Regions from separate parts of the Amycolatopsis sp. cg9 genome, predicted to be linked through region 1. Evidence: riboswitches for the same ligand, from Rfam matches in the RefSeq annotation. Region 1 holds a riboswitch; the other holds the start of a gene.
The links. Region 1 has a riboswitch for glycine ahead of gcvP (aminomethyl-transferring glycine dehydrogenase). Riboswitches for the same ligand answer to the same signal wherever they lie in the genome.

Region 1 (5,299 bases):
GGGCCGCCACCGCCGTGCGGGATGCAGAAGGTCTTGTGCAGGTTCAGGTGCGAGACGTCGCCGCCGAACTCGCCCGGCTTGGCCAGGCCCAGCAGGGCGTTGAGGTTCGCGCCGTCGACGTACACCTGGCCGCCGCCGTCGTGGACGATCTTGGCCAGCTCGTCGATGTCGTGCTCGTACACGCCGTGCGTGGACGGGTAGGTGACCATGATCGCGGCGAGCGTGTCCCGGTGGGCGTCCACCTTGGCCCGCAGGTCGGCCAGGTCGACGTTGCCCTCGTCGGTGCACTTGACCACGACCACGCGCATCCCGGCGAGCACCGCGGAGGCGGCGTTGGTGCCGTGCGCGGACGACGGGATCAGGCAGACGTCCCGGGCCTCGTCGCCGTTCGCGCGGTGGTACGCGCGGATCGCGAGGAGCCCGGCCAGCTCACCCTGGCTGCCCGCGTTCGGCTGCAGCGACACCTTGTCGTAGCCGGTGACCTCGGCCAGCCACTCGGCCAGCTGCCCGACCAGCGTGTGGTACCCCGAAGCGTCCTCGGCCGGCGCGAACGGGTGGATGCCGGCGAACTCGCGCCAGCTGATCGGCTCCATCTCGGTGGTGGCGTTGAGCTTCATCGTGCAGGAGCCGAGCGGGATCATGCCGCGGTCGAGGGCGTAGTCCTGGTCGGACAGCTTGCGCAGGTAGCGCAGCATCGCCGTCTCGGAGCGGTGGGTGCCGAAGACCTCGTGGCCCATGAAGCCGCTCTCGCGGGCCAGGCCGTTCGGCAGCGCGACGCCGTCGGTGACGTCGGCCTCGACGCCGAACGCCTTCAGGACCTTCGCGGTGATCGCCGGGGTGCTGACCTCGTCGAAGGCGACGCGGACGTGGTCGGCGTCGACGTGGCCGAGGTTGATGCCGGCCTCGCGGGCGGCCGCGTGGACCTCGGCGGCCTGGCCCGGGACGTGCGCGACGACCGTGTCGAAGAAGGACTCGTGCACGACCTCGACGCCGGTCTTGCGGAGAGCGTCGGCGAAGCCCGCGGCGAGGCCGTGGACGCGCTGGGCGATCCGCTTCAGGCCGTCCGGGCCGTGGTAGACCGCGTACATCGCGGCCAGCACGGCCGGGAGGACCTGCGCGGTGCAGATGTTGGACGTCGCCTTCTCGCGGCGGATGTGCTGCTCGCGGGTCTGCAGCGCGAGCCGGTAGGCGGAGTTGCCGTCGGCGTCCACCGAGACGCCGACCAGGCGCCCGGGCAGCGAGCGCTCGAGGCCGGCGCGGACGGACATGTACCCGGCGTGCGGGCCGCCGTAGCCGAGCGGGACGCCGAAGCGCTGCGTCGAGCCCGCGGCGACGTCGGCGCCGAACTCGCCCGGCGCGGTGACCAGCGTCAGCGCGAGGAGGTCGGCGGCGACCGTGAACAGCGCGCCCGCGGCCTTCGCCGACTCCGAAATCGCGTGGTAGAAGCCGCGGCCGCGCAGCACGCCCGACGCGCCCGGGTACTGCGCGACGACGCCGAAGAACTCGTCCGGCAGGCCGGTCAGCAGGTCGCGGACCTCGACCTCGATGCCGAGGGCCTCGACGCGGGTCCGCACGACGGCGATCGTCTGCGGCAGGCACTCGGCGTCCAGCACGACCTTGTTCGACTTGGACTTGGACGCGCGGCGCATCAGCGTGACGGCCTCGGCGACGGCGGTCGACTCGTCCAGCAGGGAGGCGTTCGCGGTGGCCAGCCCGGTCAGGTCGGCGACCATGGTCTGGAAGTTGAGGAGCGCTTCGAGCCGGCCCTGGGAGATTTCCGGCTGGTAGGGCGTGTACGCCGTGTACCAGGCCGGGTTCTCGAGGACGTTGCGGCGGATCACGCCGGGGGTGACGGTGTCGGAGTAGCCGAGCCCGATCATCTGCGTCATCGGCCGGTTGCGCGCGGCGAGGGCGCGCAGCTCCGCGGTGGCGTCCTCTTCGGACGCGGCAGGCGGGAGCCGCAGGTCACGGGTGGCGCGGATGGCGCTCGGGACGGCGGCGCCGACGAGGGCGTCGAGGCTGCTGTAGCCGCACTCGGCCAGCATCTTCGCGCGCTCGGCCTCGGACGGGCCGATGTGGCGGGCGTCGAACTGCGTTGAAGTGATCGGGAGCTCCTCGGGCCGGGCACACAACGGTGCGCTGGGAACTCCCCCTCTGTCATGGCACCTGAGAGTTTCACCGTGCGGGACACGGCTTTCACCTTGGGTGAGGCGCGGGTGCGCCTGCTTTCCAGAGTGGCCTCGCGCGAAGCGGTAGCAGGTACCTGAGAGATTCCGGGGAGTTTGCTCCTTCGGTGCCCCACCGACTTCGTGAGGGCTCTCCCGCCTCGGCTCAACGGCCCGATCTGCAGTTGTGGCGGTTACGGTACCTGCCGCGTTCGAGATCCGTCCACCTCACCCGGCCAACGCCACAGTGATCCTCGACCCCACCCCGAGCGCCCCAATGTGGCGTTGGGTGCATCCAGCGCACCCAATGTGGCGTTCGGTGCGTCTGACGCACCGAACGCCACATTGGGGCGCTAGGTTCCGGCGACCCGGTGGACCACCTGGCCGGCCAGCGCGGGCGGGCGGCGGACCCGGCCCGAGGGCAGGACCAGGCGCTTGAGCGGGCCACCCAGCGGGACCGGCGGGTGACCCGCGCCCAGCAGCACCTGCTCGACGATCTGCTCGGCGTGCCAGGCCACCGAGTCGTTGAGCCGGTCCAGGGACGGGCGGTCGCCGTCGAAGACGTCCTCGTCGGCCAGGGTCACCTCGTAGTACCGGCAGCCGGGCGGGATCGAAATCGCCTCCTCGATGGCGCGGGCGCCGTCGAGGGGGTCGTCGAACCCCGCTTCGAGCAGCGCCGACCGGTAGATCCGCGCCGCCCGTGCCCGCATCCGCGGCCCGTAGCGGACCACGACCGGGAGCCGTCCGGTCAGGTCCGGCACGGCCAGGCCGTGCAGCAGCATGATCGGCGGCACCGAGTGCACCAGCCGCGGCGCGGGCTCGGCCAGCTCGCGGGCGGTGATCCGGACGCGGTCGGCCATCGCGTCCGGGAGGCCGAAGTAGCGGAAGTCGACGTTGCCGAACCCGAGGCCGTCGGCGACCAGCGACGCCAGCAGCTCGCCGTAGCCCCAGATCGGCGACAGCACCACGACGGGCGGCGCGGTCACGACCGGTGACGGCGCGGGCGGACGCGTCGCCTCCTGCTCGGGCACCTGGATGACCAGCCGCGGCGGCTCGTGCCAGTCGTGCACCTCGGCGACCCGCCAGTACAGCCCGAGCGGCCGCCACAGCTCGCCCAGGACGTCGTGCTCGAGGATCCGGCGCACCTCGGCGTCGTCGTGGGGGAAGTCCCGCGGCGGCACGACCCCGACGTAGTGGTGGTAGGTGACGCGGACCTCGTCGCCGCGGGTGGCCGAGCGGATCCGCATCTCCCAGTCGACCGGCGACGCGGCGATGGCGTTCGCCACCTGCGTCCCGGGCGAGGAGTACACGAGCGCGGTGGCCTGGCGGAGGAACTGCCCGGCCTGGTCGATGCCCTCCCGCAGCGCCTTGGCCGCCTGCGCGACGTGCACCGGCGACGCGAGCGAGCCGGGCAGCACCCCGGCGACGCGCAGCAGCTCGGCCTCCCCGATCCCGGTCACCTCGGCGAGCTGCGCCCAGTGGTCGAAGACGGTCACCTTCGGCGCGTGCCGGTGCTCGATCCAGCTCCGCAGCGTCGACGTCGGCACGCCGATCCGGCGCGCGGCCTCGTCCAGGGAGAGCCCGCGGGAGCGGATGCCGGCCCGGACCGCTTCCGCCCACTCGTCGGCGCGCCAGTGCGTCACCTCACAAAGCTAACGAAACCCGCTAGCTTTGCGCAGGGACAAAACGCCCACGGCCGCCCGACGCTGGTCACCATGACCACCACCGTCGTCGCCTTGACCCTGATCGTCGGCGTGCTGACCTTCGCCGCCGGCGCCTTCCTCGCCGCCGAGGTCGCCGTCCGCGTGCTCCGCCGCCGCGAACGCCTGGTCTCCGAAGAGCGCAGGAAGCTCAACGCCGCCTGGAACTACCTCCGGGAGGTCTACGGCGTCAAGAAACCGACCAAGCGTTAGAGCGGGGTGACGTACGCGCCGGAGATGCCGCCGTCGACCAGGAACTGCGAGGCCGTGATGAAGCTGGCGTCGTCGCTGGCCAGGAACGCCACCGCCGCCGCGATCTCCTCGGGCTCGGCGAACCGGCCGACCGGCACGTGGACCAGCCGCCGCGCCGCGCGTTCCGGGTCCTTCGCGAACAGCTCCTTGAGCAGCGGGGTGTTCACCGGGCCCGGGCAGAGCGCGTTGACGCGGATGTTCTCCCGCGCGAACTGGACGCCGAGCTCGCGGCTCATCGCGAGCACGCCGCCCTTGGACGCGGTGTAGGAGATCTGCGACGTCGCCGCGCCCATCACCGCGACGAACGAGGCCGTGTTGATGATGGATCCCTTGCCCTGGCGCTGCATGTGCGGCAGGACGGCCTTGCAGCAGTGGTACACCGACGTCAGGTTGACCCGCTGGACCTTCTCCCACGCCTCGATGCCGGTGGTCAGGATGGAGTCGTCCTCGGGCGGGGAGATGCCGGCGTTGTTGAACGCGACGTCGACCGAGCCGAACTGCTCGACCGTGCTGTGGAACAGGTTCTCGACCTGTTCGGCGTCGGTGACGTCGGTCTGGATGAACGCGCCGCCGATCTCGTCGGCGACCGCCTTGCCCAAGACCGGGGTCAGGTCCGCGATGACGACCTTCGCCCCTTCGCTCGCCAGGCGGCGGGCCGAGGCGAGCCCGATCCCGCTCGCCCCGCCGGTGATGACCGCCACGCGGCCTTCGAATCGCTGGACCATTACTCCTCCGTGCTCAGAAAGACGTTCTTGGTTTCGGTGAACGCCGCCGCGGCGTCGGGGCCCAGCTCGCGGCCGAGGCCGGACTGCTTGAACCCGCCGAACGGCGTCCAGTAGCGCACCGAAGAGTGCGAGTTGACCGAGAGGTTGCCCGCTTCGACGCCGCGCGCCACCCGGAACGCGCGGCCGGCGTCGCGGGTCCAGATCGACCCGGACAGGCCGTACTCGGTCGCGTTGGCCATGCGGACCGCGTCGGCCTCCTCCGCGAACGGCACGACGGCGACGACCGGGCCGAACACCTCCTCCGCCACGGCCGGGTGCCGCAGGTCGGGCGGGGTGAGGACGGTCGGCGGGAACCAGTGGCCGGGGCCGGCGGGCGCGCTGCCACGGAAGGCGACCGGCGCGTCGTCCGGCACGTAGGAAGCGACCTTCTCCCGGTGCGCGGCCGAGATCAGCGGGC
Region 2 (5,299 bases), 3.5 Mb from region 1:
CGGACACCTGATTTCTTGCCTTGACGCGGACGTCAACGTCTAGCGTCGGGGTATGCGGATCGGAGAATTGGCGCAGCGCACGGGTGTCACCACCCGTGCGCTGCGTTTTTACGAGGACCAGGGCCTCCTCGCGGCCCGTCGCTCGGCGAACGGCTACCGCGAATACGACGAGGACGACCTCCAGCTGGTCAAGGAGATCCAGACCCTGCAGACGGTCGGGCTGACCCTCGAAGAAACCCGGCCGTTCGTCGAGTGCCTGCGCAGCGGTCACGAAACCGGCGACTCCTGCGCGAATTCGATCGAGGTCTACCGCCGCAAGCTCGAAGAAGCCGACGCGCTCTTGTCCCGCCTCGGCGGCATCCGCGCCGAGCTGGCCGCGAAGCTCGCCGGCGCGCTCGCCCGGCAGGCGCCCGATCCGTGTGTCGTGCCCGAATCCCCGCGTCCGTGAAGGAGCCGCTCATGTCCGGAGTCACCGAAGTCACCGACTCGACCTTCGCCGAGGCCCTCGGCAGCGACGTCCCCGTGCTGGTCGAGTTCTGGGCCACCTGGTGCGGCCCGTGCCGGATGGTCGGGCCGGTGCTGGCGCAGCTGGCCGCCGAGCGCGCCGGGGAACTGGCCGTCCGCAAGATCAACGCGGACGAGAACCCGGAGACGACCCGGTCCTACCAGGTCATGTCGCTGCCGACGATGATCCTGTTCCGCGGCGGGGAGCCGGTCGAGACGATCGTCGGCGCGTTCCCGAAGGCCCGCATCGAAGAGCGGCTCGACCGGGCCCTCACGGCGCCGTCGCTTTGACGAACGCGTCCGCCACCTCGCGGCCGTACTTCTCCACGTCCAGCGCCGGGTCGGCCGCGTAGGCCGCGGCGACGCCGTCGATGGCCTGCGCGATGGACATCGCCATCACCTCGGGCGTGAAGTCGCCGAAGGCACCCTCGGCCTGGCCCTGTTTGAGCTGGCGGGCCAGTCCGTGCACGCGCAGGTCGTCGACCAGCACCTTCGTCATCACCCAGCCGTCGACGTCGTCGGCGTTGGCGGCCAGCTCCGTCAGGACCCGGACGCACTCCGGGTACGTGCGCAGGAACGCGATCGACGTCTCGATGTGCGCCCGCAGGTAGCCGGGCCGGTCGGCGGGGTCGAGGCCGCCGCCGGTGCGTTCGGCCAGGTACTCGTTCTTCGTCTCGACGACCGTGCTGAGCACGGCCTGCATCAGGCCGGCCTTGTTCGTGAAGTGGTAGGAGATGAGCCGGGTGCTGCTGAGCCCGGCCCGCTCCTTGATCTTGGCGAACGTGGTCCGGCGGTACCCGAGGTCGGCGAGGACGCCGATGGTCGCGCCGATGATCTGCGCGCGGCGGGCGGCCTCGGCCGGGCTGAGCCCCAGTTCGGCCATGAGGTCGGTGTTTACTTGCATGAGTAAAAAGTTACTCGGCTGAGTAAATCGAGTCAAGGGGTTTAAGTCCGCGTGTGTCGGGTACGGCGAACGGCGCAAAGGCTCATCCGACCGTTGAGGCTTGCCGCGCGTCGCGTTGACCGGCACTGTCCGGGCGCTTACCGTCGAAGGAGGTAAATCGCCACGGTGTGATTCACGGTCTGGGGCCGGATCGTGGTGATTGATCTCCGGCGGGTCCCGCTCCTGGGACCGTCCGGCTGTCATTCGCCGGCCGTCAGGTCGGGCGAGGGGAGGCTTGCGTGGTCGAGGCTGGTTCCGAGAAGCAGCCTGTTGAGGTCGCGAGTGGCGAGCAGGGTGAGCTGTTCCCCGACAACTCGCTGCCGGACGAGCTGGTGGGCTACCGCGGGCCGGCCGCGTGCCAGATCGCCGGGATCACCTACCGCCAGCTCGACTACTGGGCCCGGACGAAGCTGGTCGCACCCAGCATCCGCACGGCGCACGGCTCCGGCTCGCAGCGGCTGTACTCGTTCAAGGACATCCTGGTCCTCAAGGTCGTCAAGCGGCTGCTGGACACCGGGGTCTCGCTCCAGAACATCCGGGTCGCCGTCGACCACCTGCGCGTGCGCGGGGTCCGAGACCTGGCCCGGGTGACGCTGTTCTCCGACGGCACCACCGTCTACGAGTGCACCTCGCCGGAGGAGATCGTCGACCTGCTCCAGGGCGGCCAGGGCGTCTTCGGCATCGCGGTCAGCGGTGCCATGCAGGAGATCAGCGGGACCATCCACGAATTCCCGGCCGAACGCGCCGACGGCGGGGTCGTCGAGACGCACCAGCCGGACGAGCTCACCCAGCGCCGCAACGCACGCAAGACCGGTTGATCACCGCTGCGGCGGACGGAGTAAGGTTCCCGGTGCGGTCGACGAACCCGCGCGGGAGAGTCCGAGCCTCACCTTGAGCTCGGCGCCGAAGGAGCAAGTCCTCCCCGGAACCTCTCAGGCACCCTGGACCGCGCGGATGAGACGCCTCTGGAAAGCGGGTCGTCAGGACACAGCCTGATGGCCCCGCCGACGGTGCAAGCCCGGCTCAACCACGCGGGCGAAACTCTCAGGCGCCCTTCGGGGTACGGACAGAGTGGGGAGGCCGGGACACCGCGGTCCCGGCTCAGCCCCGCTGTCCCCCAGGAGGCCGCCGTGCACCCGTCACTCGCCTCGCTGGAGCAGGGGACCCCCTTCGCCGACCGGCACATCGGGCCTGGTCCGGACCAGCTCGGCCGGATCCTCGACGTCATCGGCGTCGCTTCCCTCGACGAACTCGCCGGGCACGCCGTCCCCGAGTCGCTGCGCGCGTCCGCCGAGCCGCTCGAACTGCCCCCGGCGGCCTCCGAAGCCCAGGCGCTGGCCGAACTGCGCGCGCTGGCCGCCCGCAACCGCCCGACCGCCGCGATGATCGGGCTCGGCTACCACGACACCGTGACGCCGCCCGTGATCCGGCGGAACGTGCTCGAGAACCCGGCCTGGTACACCGCCTACACGCCGTACCAGCCGGAAATCTCCCAAGGGCGGCTCGAAGCGCTGCTCAACTTCCAGACCGTGGTCGCGGACCTGACCGCGCTGCCGATCGCGAACGCCTCCCTCCTCGACGAAGCCACCGCGGCCGCCGAGGCGATGACGCTGGTGCGGCGGGCCGGGAAGTCCGCGTCGAACCGGTTCGTCGCCGACCGCGACACCCTGCCGCAGACCCTCGCCGTGCTGCGGACGCGGGCCGAGCCGCTGGGGATCGAGCTGGTCGTGGAAGACCTGTCCCAGGGACTCACCGGACTCGGGCTCGGCGGGGACTTCTTCGGCGTGCTGCTGGCCTACCCGGGTGCGTCCGGCGCCGTGCACGAGCTCGACCTGACCATCGCGGAAGCCAAGAAGCACGGCGCCGCGGTGATCGTGGCCGCCGACCCCCTCGCCCTGACGTTGTTGCGGCCGCCGGGTGAGCTCGGCGCCGACGTCGCCATCGGGTCGACGCAGCGGTTCGGCGTCCCGCTCGGCTTCGGCGGTCCGCACGCGGCGTACCTCGCGGTGCGGAAAGGCCTGGAGCGCCAGCTGCCCGGCCGCCTGGTCGGCGTGTCGAAGGACGCGGACGGCGCGCCCGCGTACCGGCTCGCCCTGCAGACGCGCGAGCAGCACATCCGCCGCGAGAAGGCGACCTCGAACATCTGCACCGCGCAGGTCCTGCTGGCGGTCATGGCGTCGATGTACGCCGTGTACCACGGGCCCGACGGGCTCCGCGCGATCGCGCTGCGGACCCACCGGATGGCCACCGTGCTCGCCGCCGGCCTGGCCGAAGGCGGCGTGGAGGTCGTGCACGGCGAATTCTTCGACACCGTGACCGCGGCGGTGCCGGGCCGGGCCGACGCGGTCGTCGCGGCGGCCCGCGACCTCGGCGTCTCCCTGCGCCGGATCGACGCCGACCACGTCGGCGTCGCCTGCGACGAAACGACCACACGGGAGCGGCTTTCGTTCGTGTGGAAGGCGTTCGGCGTCTCGGTGTCCGATGTGGACGGCCTGGACGCGGACACGGCCGACGCGCTCCCGGCCCCGCTGCGGCGCACGAGCGAGTTCCTCACGCACCCGGTGTTCCACGAGCACCGGTCGGAAACCGCGATGCTGCGGTACCTGCGCCGGCTGGCCGACCGGGACTACGCGCTCGACCGCGGCATGATCCCGCTCGGCTCGTGCACGATGAAGCTCAACGCCACCGCGGAGATGGAACCGGTCACCTGGCCGGAGTTCGCCGGGCTGCACCCGTTCGCGCCCGCCGAGGACGCCGCCGGGCTCCTCGAAGTCGTGGCCGACCTGACCGACTGGCTCGCGCGGATCACCGGCTACGACGCGGTTTCCCTGCAGCCGAACGCCGGCAGCCAGGGTGAGTTCGCGGGCCTGCTGGCGATCCGCGCCTACCACCGTTCGCGCGGCGAGGACGCGCGGGACGTCTGCCTGATCCCGGCCAGCGCGCACGGCACGAACGCGGCGAGCGCGGTGATGGCGGGCATGCGGGTGGTCGTCGTCCGCTGCGGCGACACCGGGAACATCGACCTCGCGCACCTGCGGTCCACTGTGGACGAGCACCGCGGCGACCTGGCCGCGATCATGCTGACCTACCCGTCGACGCACGGGGTGTACGAGGACACCGTCGGCGAGGTCTGCGCGGCGGTGCACGACGCGGGCGGGCAGGTCTACGTCGACGGCGCCAACCTCAACGCGCTGATCGGCGTCGCCCAGTACGGCCGGTTCGGCGCCGACGTCTCGCACCTCAACCTGCACAAGACGTTCTGCATCCCGCACGGTGGCGGCGGTCCCGGCGTCGGCCCGATCGGGGTGCGCGCGCACCTGGCGCCGTTCCTGCCGAACCACCCGCTGCAGCCGGCGGTCGGTCCCGCGACCGGCGTCGGCCCGGTCAGCGCGGCGCCCTGGGGCAGCGCGTCGATCCTGCCGATCTCGTGGGCGTACGTCCGGATGATGGGCGCCGTCGGCCTGCGCCGGGCGACGCTCGTGGCGGTGGCCAACGCCAACTACGTCGCCCGGCGCCTCGGCGAGCACTACCCGGTGCTGTATACCGGCCGGTCGGGTTTCGTGGCGCACGAGTGCATCCTGGACCTGCGGCCGCTGACGAAGGCGACGGGCGTGACCGTGGACGACGTCGCGAAGCGGCTGGCGGACTACGGGCTGCACGCGCCGACGATGTCGTTCCCGGTCGCGGGCACGCTGATGGTCGAGCCGACCGAGAGCGAGGACCTGGCGGAGCTGGACCGCTTCTGCGCGGCGATGGTCGCGATCCGCGCGGAGATCGACCGCGTCGGGTCGGGGGAGTGGCCGCTGGCGGAGTCCCCGTTGCGGCTGGCCCCGCACACCGCGGGCTGCCTGG

Region 2: linked by a shared signal. The riboswitch ahead of gcvP (aminomethyl-transferring glycine dehydrogenase) and the one ahead of gcvP (aminomethyl-transferring glycine dehydrogenase) in region 1 are both predicted to bind glycine.

Annotation. Positions count from the first base shown of each region.
Region 1 is NZ_CP166850.1:4,535,577-4,540,875, reverse strand. Features, by position in the region: gene gcvP (aminomethyl-transferring glycine dehydrogenase) at 1-2,105, opposite strand, end outside; glycine riboswitch at 2,145-2,243, opposite strand; gene AB5J73_RS21745 (helix-turn-helix domain-containing protein) at 2,519-3,808, opposite strand; gene AB5J73_RS21740 (hypothetical protein) at 3,881-4,078, shown strand; gene AB5J73_RS21735 (3-oxoacyl-ACP reductase) at 4,075-4,842, opposite strand; gene AB5J73_RS21730 (aldehyde dehydrogenase) at 4,842-5,299, opposite strand, start outside.
Region 2 is NZ_CP166850.1:8,016,667-8,021,965, reverse strand. Features, by position in the region: gene AB5J73_RS37255 (bifunctional nuclease family protein) at 1-11, shown strand, start outside; gene AB5J73_RS37250 (MerR family transcriptional regulator) at 53-448, shown strand; gene trxA (thioredoxin) at 460-795, shown strand; gene AB5J73_RS37240 (TetR/AcrR family transcriptional regulator) at 776-1,408, opposite strand; gene AB5J73_RS37235 (MerR family transcriptional regulator) at 1,687-2,265, shown strand; glycine riboswitch at 2,308-2,406, shown strand; gene gcvP (aminomethyl-transferring glycine dehydrogenase) at 2,578-5,299, shown strand, end outside.